2 regions of the Shewanella psychromarinicola genome follow, and region 1 is predicted to be linked to the other one. Evidence: predicted binding sites of a transcription regulator. Region 1 holds the regulator's gene; the other holds the start of a gene.
What was found. The regulator sigma-54, encoded in region 1, starts transcription at its own class of promoters, with help from an activator protein. The targets are predictions, from matches to a motif close to GTTGGCACGNNNNTNGNNT.

Region 1 (8,032 bases):
CATCCCTGCCATCCCCATCATTGAATGCTCGGCATCTTCGCGGATCACATCGATAATGTCATCGATGGTGATCCGGCCAAGCAATTTTGCTTGGCTGTCGACGACTGGGGCGGATAGCCAATCGAGTCGTTCAAATTTTTGGGCTACATCTTTATCAGACATCTCAACCGGAATACTTTCTAACTCTGTGTCCATAATGCTTCGGACGGTTACGCTTGGATCGCAGGTTAATAAATCGACTAATCTTACTCCGCCTAAAACATGATCTTGACGGTCAACAACATATAAGGTGTCGGTAGTATCGGGTAAGTTTCCCCGTTGACGTAAATAACGTAATACCACTTCGATATTGACATCGGGTCGTAAGGTGACGGTATCGGTGTTCATGATACTGCCTGCCGTATCATCAGGATAGCGCAGTGCTTGTTCTACTCTATCCCTGTCCTGGCTGCGCATTGACTTAAGTACTTTCTTGTAAACACCATCGGGTAAGCTGCGAAGAATATAGGCGAGATCATCTGTGTCCATACCTATTGTGGCCTGGGCGAGCTTTTCTGGTGTCATGCTGCTAATGAGTGAATCTTTAAGCTCTTCACCTAATTCGTCAAGAATTTCACCCGCATATTGTTGGTCAATGAGTTGCCATAACACTTGTCGATTTTTGGGCGGTGATGATTCGAGAATTAGGGCGACATCGTTAGGTGACATGGTGTGCAACATGTTACGAGCATGAACAAACAAACCACTGTCTAGCGCTTGAACGAGTTGATTGAGGCGTTGTTCGGTTATCTCATTATCTAGGTACTCTTTACCCATATATCTACTTCCTATTCATCATACTTATATCATAAAGTATGTAATCATTCTGGGCTGCTCAGGTTTTTCTGTTTAAGGCGTATTGGTGCAATAATCGTTGTCTGCTTGTAAGACAATGTAACGCCGAAATGGGATACTTGAGTCGTTTCCTCTGGACGAAATTATGCATGGTCTACGCTGCTATACATCATATTGACGGACGACTGCACGGATGCAGAGTCATACTGGATCCGTTGCTGAAAGCGGCGATATCTGTATTATGTTAAACGCTAAACTCCCGCAGAGTGAACTGATACTTAATCAGATGGGTATCAACTGCGTGAGATAAACCTAAGGGCTAATATTATCGAGGGACTGATGTCTACCGTTGAGCATCAATGTCGTGACAGTTTGGTTAGGCCACGTGTAATAAGAATAATAGTGGATTAAAAAGTGAGTGACTCGCGAATCGTACTCTTCACTGATTTAGCAAGATTCATCAAATTTAGCATTAATCAGATCACACACTGCATTTAATGCTACTTCGGCATCTGGACCCTTTGCGGTCACGGTGATCATTTTTCCTATTCCACTTTCAAGCATTAACAACCCAAGCACACTTGCGGCACTGGCGTTTTTTTCGCCCTGAGTTAAGGTGATGTTCGCGTCAAAATCGGCGGCTAATACCGCGAGTTTTGTTGCTGCACGGGCATGTAATCCTAATTTGTTGGAAATGGTAACTTGGCGTTCAAGTTTGATCATTCATGCAATCCTATGCTCACTTAGCGGTGAGTTCACTTATACTTAATTCTCTGTGGCGAGCATTAACAGTGTGTTTACTGCCTTGCCTAAATCGTTTTGCTAATTGGTCTGCAATATATACCGAACGATGCTGGCCACCCGTACAACCAATCGCGATAGTCAGGTAACTGCGATTGTTACGTTCTAGGTGTGGCATCCAGGTTTCAAATAGGTTTTCAATTTGCCAAATGAACTTGTTGACCAATGGCTGACGCCCTAAAAATTCTTGTACGGGTTCGTCTAATCCTGTCAATGGGCGCAATTCTATTTCCCAGTGTGGATTGGGCAAAAAGCGTACATCAAACATAAAATCCGCTTCAGTCGGCATGCCGTGCTTAAAGCCAAAAGACTCAAAGTTAATGACCAATTCTTTATCGACACTGCCTAGTAGTATTTGCCTAACTTGGTCGCTTAACTCGTAGATATTTAGCGCCGAAGTGTCAATGTAATGGTCAACAATTTTTGCGGTAGGCTCAAGTAAACGGCCTTCTAATTTGATCGCTTCTTGCAGTGAAATATGATTTTTAGATAACGGGTGCAATCGGCGTGTTTCGCTGTAGCGTTTAAGTAACACTTTATCATTGGAATTTAGAAAGAAGCTGATAATTTCAGTGTCATGTTCAAGTAGGGCTAATTGGTCTTGAAGCACTTTGCCTTGTTCAGCAATGTTGCGGACATCAACACTAATCGCAACTAAATCATTACTGCCCTTGAGCTGAGCGAGTAATGTGCCAATGAGGGGTAGAGGCAAATTATCGACACAATAATATCCTAGGTCTTCTAATACTCTTAAGGCAACGGATTTCCCTGAACCTGAACGTCCCGATACTATGACAAGTTTCATGCAGTTATAACCCGATAAAGTTCTGTTGCGTTGTGGCTTTTGCGAAGCTGTTTCAATATTTGCTTATCGCTGAGCTTTTTAGCCATACTCGATAACGTGCCTAAATGTTGTTGGCACTGGTCTGCAGGTACTAACAAAGCAAATAAAATATCCACGGGCTGCTTATCAATTGCATCAAAGGCAATGGCTTCTTCACATTTAACAAATATCGCGATGGGGTGATCGATGGTCGTTAATCGACCATGAGGTATCGCAATGCCATTTCCTATACCTGTGCTACCCATTTTTTCTCTCGCTAATAGGCTTTCAAAAACCTCTTGCGAAGACAGGGTTGGATACTGGGCAGCGACTAAATTGCTGATGAGTTCCAGTACTTTTTTCTTACTGCCCGGTGTGGCACAGGTAGTGCATTCCGGCTGCAGAATGGTACAAAGTTCCATCGTTAGTGTTTTGTATACTTCTCTTTGTGTTTAATTACCTGACGGTCGAGTTTATCGATCAGGGCGTCTATTGCAGCATACATATCAGTATTTTCTGACATAGCAAAAATCTCTGCGCCATTAACGTGGATTTTGGCTTCTGCTTTTTGTTGTAATTTGTCTACATGGAGTACAACGTGTACATTATGGATCTGATCGAAGTGTCGTTCAAGCTTTGAAAATTTACCATTAACATACTCACGTAAAGATTCAGTTATTTCGACATGACGTCCAGTCAGATTTATATCCATAGAAAATCCTCCACAACCTTGTAGGTTATAAACTCTTACGTTGGTTTGAGGGCGGGATTAGCATTGCTTCTCGGTATTTTGCAATCGTACGACGAGCAACGTTTATGCCTTGTTCTGCCAGAAGTTGAGCCATTTTACTGTCACTCAATGGTTTTTTCTGGTTTTCTGCGGCAACCAGCTTTTTGATAAAAGCACGAATTGCTGTTGATGAGCATTCCCCGCCATCGTCAGTGCTGACATGGCTAGAGAAGAAGTACTTTAGTTCAAATAGTCCACGTGGGGTGTGCATATATTTTTGTGTGGTGACTCGTGAAATTGTCGATTCATGCATTTCTACTGCTTCAGCAATATCATTTAGCACCATAGGTTTCATGGCTTCTTCACCGTATTCAAAGAAGCCTTGCTGAAATTGCACAATGCAATTTGCCACTTTGAGTAGAGTATCATTGCGGCTTTCGATACTTTTAATAAACCATTTAGCCTCTTGCAAATGGCCTCGAATAAATTGACTGTCAGACTGATTTTTACTGCTTCTAGCCATGGCGGCGTATTGCTGATTAACGCCAATTTTGGGCATATTGTCTGGGTTTAACTCTACAACCCAACGGCCATTTTTCTTTAGTACCGTGACATCGGGAATAACGAATTCGTCATCGGTGGCGGTGATCAATAAGCCTGGACGAGGATTGAGTGATTGGATTAGGGTGATGGCGTCACGTAACTCATTTTCTTTTAGCTTAGTTTTGCGCATCAATAATCTAAAATCACGCCCAGCAATTAAGGTTAAATAGTCTTTGATTAGCAAACGGGCATTATCGATATGGGGTGTGGTGTTAGAGAATTGCGCTAATTGGATCAATAAACATTCACTTAAATCACGTGCAGCAACACCAACGGGATCAAAGTGTTGAATTCGTTTTAATACAGCTTCAACTTCATCTAACTCAACATTTTCGTCACCCATGGCTTCGAGAATATCGTCGGTACTTTGGGTTAAATAACCGCGTTCATCCACGGCGTCGATGATCGCTGTGGCAATGGCAAGATCGGTCTCTGAAAAGGGAGTGAGATTTTTCTGCCATTCTAAATGTTCATACAGACCTTCGGTGGTTTCACCTTGAAACGGCATGTCATCATCGCGCATGCTAGCACTACCTGAACCTGACATCGGCGAGGCGGTGTACACTTCATCCCATGTAGTATCCATGGCTAAATCATCCATGGTTTCTTTGGTCATAGATTCTGCTGTGTCGACTGTTGAGGTGTCTTTTTCAATATTGACAATGCTGTTGTCACTGAAGTCTGTATCAGCTTGGTCGCGATTTTCTTTTACGGGGTCTTTTGCTTCAGAAAACTCATCTTCTATTTCAAGTAATGGATTTGAATCCAATGCTTGTTGGATTTCTTGCTGTAGCTCCAATGACGATAATTGCAGTAAGCGAATGGCTTGCTGCAATTGTGGGGTCATGGTTAAGTGTTGACCCATTTTAAGTTGGAGTGACGCTTTCATTTACCGCTTATCCCTAGATGATTTCCATAAAAGTGACAATTTATAAAACTGTAATGGATTGTCACGTACATCAATGATGTTTAACGCTGTTTAGATATCGTTCAATCAAATGAGTTAGATAGACTAAAGGCCCGTAAAGTAACTATAGCTTGAATTGTTCACCTAAGTACACCGCCCGAACTTGTTGATTGCTCAATACCTCATCAGGTGTGCCTTCGGCAATTAAATTACCTTGGCTGACGATATAAGCTCGCTCACAGACATCTAACGTTTCACGTACGTTATGGTCGGTAATTAATACTCCTAGACCTCGGCTTTTAAGTTGTTGAATGATTTTTTTTATGTCGATGACAGAAATCGGATCAACACCAGCAAAGGGCTCATCGAGTAGAATAAATTTTGGATTGGCGGCTAAAGCGCGCGCAATTTCAACACGACGACGTTCACCACCCGATAACGACATGCCTAGGCTGTCTCGAATATGGGTAATATGGAACTCTTCTAATAGATGCTCAAGCTGTTCAATACGTTGGTTTGTACTGAGTTCTTTGCGGGTTTGCAACACGGCCATAATGTTGTCATACACTGTGAGTTTACGGAAAATACTGGCTTCTTGTGGTAAGTAACCAATGCCTTTGCGAGCTCGCAGATGCATGGGATCGTCAGTGAGATCGTCATCATCAATTAAAATTCGACCCTTATCACTTTTCACTAGGCCGACAACCATATAAAAGGTGGTTGTTTTACCTGCACCATTGGGGCCTAAAAGCCCAACAATTTGGCCTGTTTTAACCGTTAAACTGACATCTTTAACAACTTGACGATCTTTATAGCTTTTAGCCAGATTTTCAGCGGTTAAGGTTATTTGGGTCATGGTTTGATCTGCTTTTTAACTGGGATTTCAGGGAGTTTTTGCTTTGGCGCAGACTCGTCTTGGAAATTCTCAGGTTGAATAATGGTGATAACCCGATCTTGCCCTGTGCCCGAACTTTCAGCAATAAGCTCTTGCGCATTGATGTTGTACTTAATTCGATTACCGGTCACTTGGCTACCCGATTGATTAAGTTTGGCATTACCTGTCAATGTTAGCGTGGTAGTCGCAAGGTCATAGGATATTTCGTCGGCACTGGCAGTACCAATTTGACCGTCATCTAATTCTTGTGAAAACGTCGCGGGTTTGCCAGTGGCGATAAGTTTCTTACTGGTGCTGTTTTCGGGGGTAAACGCCCGTAATTCATCAGCATTGATATTAATACTGCCTTGGACAATCTTAACCGGACCATTAAAAATGATTTGGTTATTTTTTATGTCAGCAAATTGGCTAACCGCAACAATTTTTAATTCTTGTTTCAGATCACCTTGTTTCGCCATAGCAGGCAAACTCAACAGGCAAAGTATGCTGCTCAATAACATAACATTGGCGCGAGTGTGGAGACGATTAATGTGGCTCATATGTTCCTTCTACCTGGCTCAGTAGCGATAATTGTTGCGAATTCAAGTCAGCATGTAGGCCTAAGCCTTTAATAATAAACCCTTTGCCTTTGATATACACCATCTCTTGTGAGGTGCCTATCATAGTGGTTAAGTCTACCGTCACCGCTTGGGTACTCAATGACTGCAGGGGTTCTTCTATATCAATGGCATCAATAATAACATTGTTTTCTAATATGACTTTGCTGGTGTTTTTATTCAATTGTCCTCGATCTGCACTTAATTGCCATTGTGCTTTACCATTTTCAGGGTAAATGAGGTATATCGGTTTGGTAAAGTGAGTGATGTCACTTGAAGCATAATGCTCCATGTGCTCGGCGCTGACTCGACTTTCGACAAAACCTTGTTGATTGAATTCCGTGGTGCGTAGGTTATCTGCAATAAAGTCAGGGCGCTCAATACCAGGTACTTTCACCGAGTCCATTTCACTGCGTTTTATTTGTGCTTGCCAGTACAACATAAAAGCAAGACCAAAAAAAGCCACAATACTTAGGGTGATCCGATTCATATACTCATTCCATGAGCACTGGCAAATTTATCTTGGCTTAAGAGTAATAAGTCAGTCAGTTCTCGCAAAGCTCCATGTCCGCCGTTTAAGGTCGTTGTCATGTGACAATGTCGTTTTACAAACGGATGACCATCGCCGACACACACGGAGAGACCTACGGCTTTCATTACGGGCAGATCAACCATGTCATCGCCAATGTAGGCTACTTGTTCGGCGCTTACATTATACAGCGACATAAGTTGCTCAAAAGGTTCAAATTTATTATCAATGCCTTGATAAATATGTTTGATTCCTAATCCGGTCATTCGGGTTTCGACAATTTTTGATTGACGACCTGTAATGACGGCAACATGAATATCGCTAGTGAGAACTGAGCGTATACCGTAGCCATCGCGAGTATGAAAGGCTTTGAGTTCTTCGCCAGCATTACTGAGATAAATACGTCCATCTGAAAAGACCCCATCGACATCACAGATTAACAGTTTAATTTTCTGAGCTCGCTGCCAAATATCATTACTGATAGGGCCGTAAAATCCTTGGTGACACGAGGTTGATTCTGACATGATTAAATGACTCCAGCTTTAACCATATCGAGCATGTTTAATGCCCCGATCGGTTGGTGTTTTTCATTGACGACAACCAGTCCGTTGATGTTTTTTTCATCCATGATTTGTAGCGCTTGTGCAGCTAAAATACCCGTGGGGCAGGTCACACAGTTTTTGGTCATCACCAGGGCTATCGAAGTGGTACGAAGGTTCACTTCGGCATCGATGACCCGGCGTAAATCACCATCAGTAAAAATACCCACTAGTTTGGCTTCATGGTTGACTACCGCCGTCATGCCAAGGCCTTTTTTAGATATTTCATAAAGCGCTTCAGTAATACAAATAGCATCACTGACGATAGGCAAATCATCGCCTTTATGCATGACATCGTCTACTTTTAGTAATAATTTTCGCCCCAATGAGCCACCAGGATGTGATAAGGCAAAGTCATCACGGGTAAACCCTTTTGCTTGCAACAATGCAATGGCTAATGCATCACCCATTGCTAGCGTAGCAGTGGTGCTAGACGTCGGCGCTAATCCTAACGGGCATGCTTCTTCTTGTACTTCAATGCATAAATGAATTTTAGATAAACGCGCCATGTTAGAGTCTGGTTTACCTGTTACGGCAATAACAGGCACGCCCATACGTTGAATCACAGGCATTAACGTGAGTATTTCGCTCGATTCACCTGAATTGGAAATCGCCAGTACAATATCGTTCTTAGCCAATGCGCCTAAATCACCATGACTGGCCTCACCAGGATGAACAAAAAATGCCGGCGTGCCGGTACTGGCAAACGTCGCGG
Region 2 (8,032 bases), 2.3 Mb from region 1:
GTTATTCGCGTTGATGTACTTAGGCCATTGGCTGGTGCAAACCATGATGGATTTCTTTTTCGAGATGGTGAATCTCATTCCACAAGTGATAGGGTAAGTTATGGATATTTTGTTTGATGAAATCAGTCAAACAATTGCTGCTTATCTTTTGCCGTTTTTTCGTATTTCATCCATGCTCATGGTGATGGTGGTCTTTGGCGCAAATACCACGCCGGCTAGGGTTCGACTCTTGTTATCCGTGGCCATTACCGTGGCTGTTGCACCTATTTTACCCCCAGTTGTAAATGTCGAATTACTGGCATTAAGTTCCGTTTTTGTGATTGTTCAGCAAATATTAATTGGGGTGACAATGGGTTTTGTGACCTTAATGGCCATGCAAACCTTTGTGTTAACAGGGCAAATTATTGGTATGCAGACCAGTTTAGGTTTTGCTTCAATGGTTGATCCTGGTTCTGGGGCGCAAACACCCGTAGTGGGTAACTTATTTTTGTTATTGGCAACGCTTATCTTTTTGGCTGTTGACGGCCATTTATTGATGTTTCGGATGCTGGTGGCGAGTTTTGAAACCATTCCGATATCAAATCAAGGTATATCAATCGCCAATTATCGCGCCCTTGCCGATTGGGGCGGTTTCATGTTTGGCGCTGCGCTGACAATGTCAATCTCAGCTATTACTGCCTTGTTATTAATTAACTTATCCTTTGGTGTAATGACTCGCGCATCGCCGCAGTTGAATATTTTCTCTATTGGTTTCCCAGTTACCATGGTCTGTGGTTTGCTGATTTTGTGGTTAACATTGGGACCGATTATGGCGCATTTTGATGAAGTTTGGTCGGCTGCGCAACTACTTATGTGTGATGTGCTGCAGCTTGAATGTCAACGTGATGGCTCAGTGGTATTTTAGGGGGCACAGATGGCAGAAAATGACAGTAGTCAAGAACGCGATGAAGAACCCACCGAGAAGCGACTTGAACAAGCCCGTGAAAAAGGCCAAGTCGCCCGTTCTAAAGAATTAGGTACCGCAGCAGTATTATTGGCCGCATCGGTTGGATTTTCGATGACAGGACCGGCTATTGCCAAAGGTATCCATACCATAATGAAACAACTATTTACCATGGAACGCGACCAAATTTTTGATACCAACTCCATGTTTCGTGTATGGGGCGTAGTGGGGAACGAGCTTGCTGGGCCGTTAATTAGCTTTATTGCTTTACTGGCATTTGTGGCTTTTTTGGGCAATATTGTTTTAGGTGGGATCTCTTTTTCAGTCAAAGCCTTTATGCCTAAAGGCAGTAAGTTAAACCCCATGAACGGTTTTAAGCGTATGTTTGGTACCCAAGCATTGGTTGAACTGACTAAAGGTATTGCTAAATTTGCGGTGGTGGCATTATCCGCTTACTTCCTACTAAGATTTTATTTCATTGATATTTTGACCCTGTCTAGCGATCACTTACCTGGCAATGTCTATCATTCTTTAGAGTTGCTCATTTGGATGTTTATCGTACTGTGCAGTTCGATGTTATTGATTGTTATTATTGATGTGCCATTTCAAATTTGGAATCACAAGAAACAATTAAAAATGACCAAGCAAGAAATTAAAGATGAGTATAAAGATTCTGAAGGTAAGCCTGAAGTTAAAGGCAAAATTAGACAAATGCAGCAGGAGATGGCGCAACGGCGTATGATGACCGAAGTGCCTAACGCTGATGTGATTGTGGTTAACCCAGAGCATTATGCTGTGGCGGTAAAATACGATGTAAGTCGCTCTTCTGCGCCATTTTTAATCGCCAAAGGTGTCGATGACGTTGCCTTTAGAATACGTGAAATTGCTCGCGAACATAATGTTGCTATTGTATCGGCCCCGCCATTAGCTCGTGCTATTTACCACACCACTAAGATTGATCAACAAGTGCCAGAAGGCTTATTTACCGCGGTCGCACAAGTACTTGCCTATGTATTTCAGCTTAGGCAATATCAAAAAGGTAAAGGTCGTCGTCCTAAAGCTATCCCACTTAGTCAGCCCATTCCTGATGATTTGAAGCATTAATCGCCACTCAATTCGCTTATGTCGTTAAATGACTCCCTCTGTCTTAGTTTTGGCTTAGTTTTTGCTTCGTCAGTCTATTAGCGTCAAATAACAGTACATTATTTCGCAATAGACTACATGAAGGGTTGACCTCAATGGATGCAAAAGCCGCTTTCGGGCAATTTAAACAAATAAGACCGTCGACATTTAAGGGCATTGGTACGCCTTTAATCGTGCTCGCGGCGCTTGGAATGGTGGTGTTGCCCATTCCAGCTTTTTTGCTCGACATCCTATTTTCATTCAATATTGCTTTAGCTTTAGTCGTACTACTCGTTGCCATTTATACGGATAGACCTCTTGATTTTGCTGCATTTCCTACCGTATTACTGGTGGCTACGTTATTAAGGCTTGCCCTTAACGTTGCCTCTACCCGGATTGTATTGCTCGAAGGCCATAATGGTGGTGATGCCGCTGGTAAAGTGATCGAAGCGTTCGGCTCAGTGGTGATTGGGGGTAACTATGCTGTCGGTTTAGTGGTATTCCTTATCTTGATCATCATTAACTTTGCGGTAGTGACCAAAGGTGCGGGGCGTATTTCTGAGGTAAGCGCTCGCTTTACCTTAGATGCCATGCCAGGTAAGCAAATGGCCATTGATGCCGATTTAAATGCCGGTACGCTGACCCAAGAACAAGCCGGTATTCGCCGTGAAGAAGTGACCCGAGAAGCTGACTTTTATGGTGCGATGGACGGGGCGTCAAAATTTGTAAAAGGTGATGCTATCGCCGGTATTATGATCTTAGTCATCAATATCTTAGGTGGCTTTATTATTGGTATTGTGCAGCACGATCTCGATTTTTCTAGCGCCGTAGAAATTTATACGTTATTAACCATTGGTGATGGTTTAGTCGCGCAGATCCCCGGTTTATTATTATCCATTGCCGCGGCTTTATTGGTGACTCGTCAAAACGAGTCAGGCGATATGGGCCAAATGATGTTCAGTCAGATGTTTGACAGTCATAAATCATTAGCCATTGCTGCTGGATTATTATTTGTCATGGGTGTTGTGCCAGGTATGCCTCATTTTGCGTTTTTGACTTTCGCAGCCATTACCGCAGCTGCCGCGTACTTTGTTTACAAGCGTAATGTTGACAATAAACAAGCTGCACTTACCTTAGCCACAAAAGGGCCGGTTGAGACTAAGAATAAAGAACCTAAAGAGTTAAGTTGGGACGATGTACGCCATGTTGATACCATAGGGCTTGAGGTTGGTTATCGCCTAATTCCATTAGTCGACAAGTCTCAAGGTGGTGAATTATTAGGCAGGATCAAAGGCGTACGTAAGAAATTGTCACAAGAGTTAGGTTTTTTAGTGCCAGCGGTGCATATTCGTGACAATTTGGATTTATCCCCTAATGCGTATCGCATTTCGTTAATGGGCGTGGTGGTCGGTGAGGCAGAAGTGAGACATGATTGCGAGTTAGCGATTAATCCAGGCCAAGTTTACGGTAAGCTTGATGGCATTGAAACTCACGACCCCGCTTTTGGTTTAGAGGCGGTATGGATAGCCCCAGAGCAACGTGAACAGGCACAAACATTAGGCTATACCGTCGTCGATACCGCAACGGTTGTGGCGACACATATCAGCCAATTACTCAGTAATAATGCGGCCAAGCTGTTAGGTTATGAAGAAGTGCAGCAGTTAATAGACATGTTGGGCAAAAACTCACCTAAATTAGTCGATGGTTTTGTTCCCGATATTATGCCGCTGGGATCTGTGGTTAAAGTGATGCAAAACCTACTCAATGAAGGGGTATCGGTACGTGATTTACGCACCATAGTGCAAACCTTGTTAGAATACGGCACCAAGAGTAATGACACCGAAGTATTAACCGCAGCAGTGCGGATTGCGCTAAAACGTATGATAGTGCAAGAAATCTCTGGACCAGAACTTGAAATCCCCGTCATTACATTGGCGCCAGAGTTGGAACAGATGTTGCATAAGTCTATGCAGGCGACCGGCGGTGAAGGTCCTAATATTGAACCGGGTCTTGCAGAGCGTATGCAACAGTCATTATTAGACGCTGCACAGAAGCAAGAAATGGTAGGACAACCAGCCATTTTATTGACATCTGGCATGCTCAGGTCAACGCTGTCACGATTTGTTAAATACACTATTCCCAATTTACGCGTGATTTCTTACCAAGAAATACCGGACGAGAAACAAATTAGAATTGTTTCTGCTGTAGGCCAATAGTGATAACGTCAGTTTATAGAGGTGCATAAGTGAAAATTAAACGATTTTTTGCCAAAGATATGCGCGCGGCATTGGCTCAAGTAAAAGAAATGTTGGGTTCTGACGCTGTCATTATGTCGAATAAAAAAGTCACTGGCGGAATCGAGATTGTCGCTGCTGTAGATTATGACGAACCTAAAGCCGCTATCGCTTCACAAGCGCCGACCACGGGTTTTATGGATGTGAGCGAAGACAAGGTGTCTTTAGGCGCTAAACCTGCCATAAAAGCCCAATCGAAGGTCAATCCTCCTGCGGCAGCAGATTCGTTACAGGCATTACTTGAAAAACAACACAATCGCATGACACAACAAATGTCCGTGCAACAAGACGAGCCAGAGTTACCTGAATGGGCTCGCCAATTACAAGGTGCAAAGTCGGCTAAACCCGCGTCGAACTTGCCACCGCAATCCGTCTCTGACAAACCAACAAAAAATAATAAAAACCACTCAGGCGATATGGATGATCTGCGTGAAGAAATGGCTTCATTACGTAGCTTATTAACTCATCAAGTTTCATCGTTAATGAAAGACCAAAAAAAGCGCACCGATCCTGTGGGAGCAATGCTTGAAAGTAAATTGATTGCCGCAGAGTTTTCTCCGGCAGTAGCTGCTAAACTAGCGGGATTAAGCCAACATTACACCCCAGCAGATTTAGTGCGCGCATTACCGCAAAGTTTAGCCAACTTACTCGACAACCAAGGCGATGATATTGTCAAACGGGGTGGTGTTGTGGCATTTGTGGGTCCTACGGGTGTTGGTAAAACGACTTCTTTAGCTAAAATTGCCGCCCGATTTGCCGCCCATCATGGACCAGAGCAGGTAGCATTGATTACCACAGATCATTACCGTATTGGCGCCTATGAGCAATTAGCCACTTATGGCAAAATAATGGGCTGTCCGGTTAAACAAGCTCATGATTTAACTGAATTAGAACAAATTCTTTATCAGTTTAGAAATCGTAAGTTAGTGTTAATTGATACGGCGGGTATGGGGCAGCGAGATATGCGTTTATATCAGCAATTAGATAATTTAACAGCCAATAGTAGAATTCCAATTAGGAGCTACTTAGTCTTGTCGGCGACCGGTCAACGTCGCGTATTGCAAGATGCGGTTGAGCATTTTAAACGGATCCCATTAGCGGGTGCGATTTTAACCAAGTTAGATGAATCAATATCAATTGCAGGTGCTTTGAGCGTATTGATTCAAAATGAGTTACCATTGAGCTATGTTACTGACGGCCAACGTGTTCCTGAGGACATGAAAGTGGCTGATACCCTAGAGTTGGCTAAGCAGGCTCTGGCGGCATTAAATGAAACAGAACAACAATCGTCACAAGACACAGCGTGGTCTAATGACAACGCCTATGCATTTGAGTAAAGTTATGACACGGGATCAAGCAAGTGGTTTACGTATGATGAATCAACCAAATAACGATAAAGTTAAAGTAATTGCCGTATCCGGTGGTAAAGGCGGAGTGGGCAAAACCAGTGTGTCAATTAATACCGCCGTTGCATTAGCTGAAAAAGGCAAACGCGTATTAGTACTTGATGCCGATTTAGGGTTAGCCAACGTCGATGTCATGCTGGGGATACGGGCTGAGAAAAATTTATCTCATGTTTTGTCCGGTGATGCCGAATTAGATGACATCATTGTGCGCGGACCTAAAGGGATCGGTATTGTTCCTGCTACGTCAGGTTCTCAAGCGATGGTAGAATTGACGCAAGCACAACATGCTGGACTTATCCGTGCATTTAGTGAAATGCGTACTCAGTTCGATATTTTAATTGTTGATACTGCAGCCGGAATATCAGATATGGTGCTGAGTTTTTCTCGTGCATCACAGGATGTATTAATTGTTGTTTGCGACGAGCCGACATCGATTACCGATGCTTATGCGCTGATTAAAATTTTAAGTCGTGAACATGGTGTGTTCCACTTCAAAATTGTGGCAAATATGGTGCGTAGTTTGCGAGAAGGTATGGAATTATTTGCAAAACTGAGTAAAGTGACCGATAGATTTTTAGATGTTGCTTTAGAGTTGGTTGCATCAATACCCTTTGATGAGAATTTACGTAAAGCGGTTCGTAAGCAAAAGTTAGTTGTTGAAGCGTATCCTAAATCTCCTTCAGCTATTGCTTACCATGGATTAGCCAATAAAATTATGACTTGGCCGGTGCCACAACAGCCCGGCGGCCATTTAGAATTCTTTGTTGAACGTCTTGTACAACGTAAACCGATACAAGAAGGAAGAACGGGTGAATAAAGCCGCAGCGTATACTCAGTTCGATAACAAAACATCTATTGTTGAACAGTATGCACCGCTGGTAAAAAAAATTGCTCATCATATGCTGGCAAGATTACCAGCATCGGTGCAACTTGATGACTTATTACAAGCTGGGATGATGGGGTTGCTTGAGGCCTCATCAAAATTTGATGATAGTAAAGGGGCCAAATTTGAAACCTTTGCTGGTATCCGAATTCGTGGTGCAATGATAGATGAAATTCGCCGAGGTGACTGGGTTCCACGCTCAGTTCATCGTAATAATCGCCGGGTTGCACAAGTGGTTGATGAATTAGGGCAGAAACTTGGACGTGATGCTCACGATACTGAAATTGCTGAAAAACTTGATATGTCGCTTGATGAATACCATCACATCTTAAATGATGTTTCTGTTGGTAAAATCATCGGTATAGAAGATCTTGGTGTTGCGCAAGATGTGTTAATCACAGACAACGAATCGCCAGATGAAACCTTTGACTCGCTTGCTGAAATTCAATTTCAATCTGCTTTGGTTGAAGCAATTAAGACATTGTCAGAAAGAGATGCGTTAGTGCTGTCGTTATATTATGACGAAGCATTAAATTTAAAAGAAATTGGTGCAATCCTTGACGTTAGCGAATCGCGAGTAAGCCAGATATTAAGTCAGGCAATGCTCAGGTTAAAAGCCAAACTCAAGCATTGGACACAAGAATAATAACTTATATAGAGCGAACGAGAGTCAGCTCACCGGAGGAAACCTTGGACAAGAATATGAAGATTCTTATTGTTGACGATTTTTCAACAATGAGGCGTATCATTAAGAACTTGTTGCGAGACTTGGGATATAATAATACTCAAGAAGCAGATGATGGCTCAACAGCCCTACCAATGTTACAAAAAGGCGATTTTGATTTTGTAGTAACAGACTGGAACATGCCTGGAATGCAAGGTATTGATTTACTTAGAGCCATTCGTGCTGATGATTCGTTAAAGCATTTACCTGTATTGATGGTAACCGCTGAAGCTAAGCGTGAACAAATTATTGCTGCAGCGCAAGCAGGTGTAAATGGTTATGTAGTAAAACCTTTCACCGCCGCTACGTTAAAAGAAAAGTTAGATAAAATCTTTGAACGACTCGCATAAGCAAGGATAAGTCATGCAGGCATCAATATCTGGCTTGGTCACTCTTGAACAAGCCCAAGAACTTGTTGAATTGCTTACCTCGGGTAATCAAGCAGAAGCTGATGATTACATCAGAGAGCTTGCAACGCCATTACAGCGTGAGCTTTTTGAAGAAGTCGGTAAGTTAACTCGACAACTCCACAGTGCACTAAAAGATTTCCAAGTTGATAACCGTTTATCTGAATTAGCGAATACCGAAATACCGGATGCTAGAGAAAGGTTGAACTATGTTATCGATATGACAGAACAAGCTGCAAATAAAACCATGGAT

Region 2: a site for sigma-54 is predicted at 2,096-2,114, ahead of flhA (flagellar biosynthesis protein FlhA). Genes of this name have one in related genera too.

The regions. Positions count from the first base shown of each region.
Region 1 covers NZ_CP034073.1:1,836,204-1,844,235, forward strand. Annotated here, with positions in the region: gene mgtE (magnesium transporter) at 1-816, opposite strand, end outside; gene EGC80_RS07930 (HPr family phosphocarrier protein) at 1,282-1,557, opposite strand; gene rapZ (RNase adapter RapZ) at 1,574-2,440, opposite strand; gene ptsN (PTS IIA-like nitrogen regulatory protein PtsN) at 2,437-2,880, opposite strand; gene hpf (ribosome hibernation promoting factor) at 2,883-3,170, opposite strand; gene EGC80_RS07950 (RNA polymerase factor sigma-54) at 3,196-4,680, opposite strand; gene lptB (LPS export ABC transporter ATP-binding protein) at 4,823-5,554, opposite strand; gene lptA (lipopolysaccharide transport periplasmic protein LptA) at 5,551-6,132, opposite strand; gene lptC (LPS export ABC transporter periplasmic protein LptC) at 6,119-6,679, opposite strand; gene kdsC (3-deoxy-manno-octulosonate-8-phosphatase KdsC) at 6,676-7,242, opposite strand; gene EGC80_RS22535 (KpsF/GutQ family sugar-phosphate isomerase) at 7,245-8,032, opposite strand, start outside.
Region 2 covers NZ_CP034073.1:4,667,589-4,675,620, reverse strand. Annotated here, with positions in the region: gene fliQ (flagellar biosynthesis protein FliQ) at 1-97, shown strand, start outside; gene fliR (flagellar biosynthetic protein FliR) at 101-904, shown strand; gene flhB (flagellar biosynthesis protein FlhB) at 914-2,047, shown strand; gene flhA (flagellar biosynthesis protein FlhA) at 2,182-4,281, shown strand; gene flhF (flagellar biosynthesis protein FlhF) at 4,311-5,696, shown strand; gene EGC80_RS20260 (MinD/ParA family protein) at 5,701-6,582, shown strand; gene EGC80_RS20255 (RNA polymerase sigma factor FliA) at 6,575-7,294, shown strand; gene cheY (chemotaxis response regulator CheY) at 7,339-7,722, shown strand; gene EGC80_RS20245 (protein phosphatase CheZ) at 7,736-8,032, shown strand, end outside.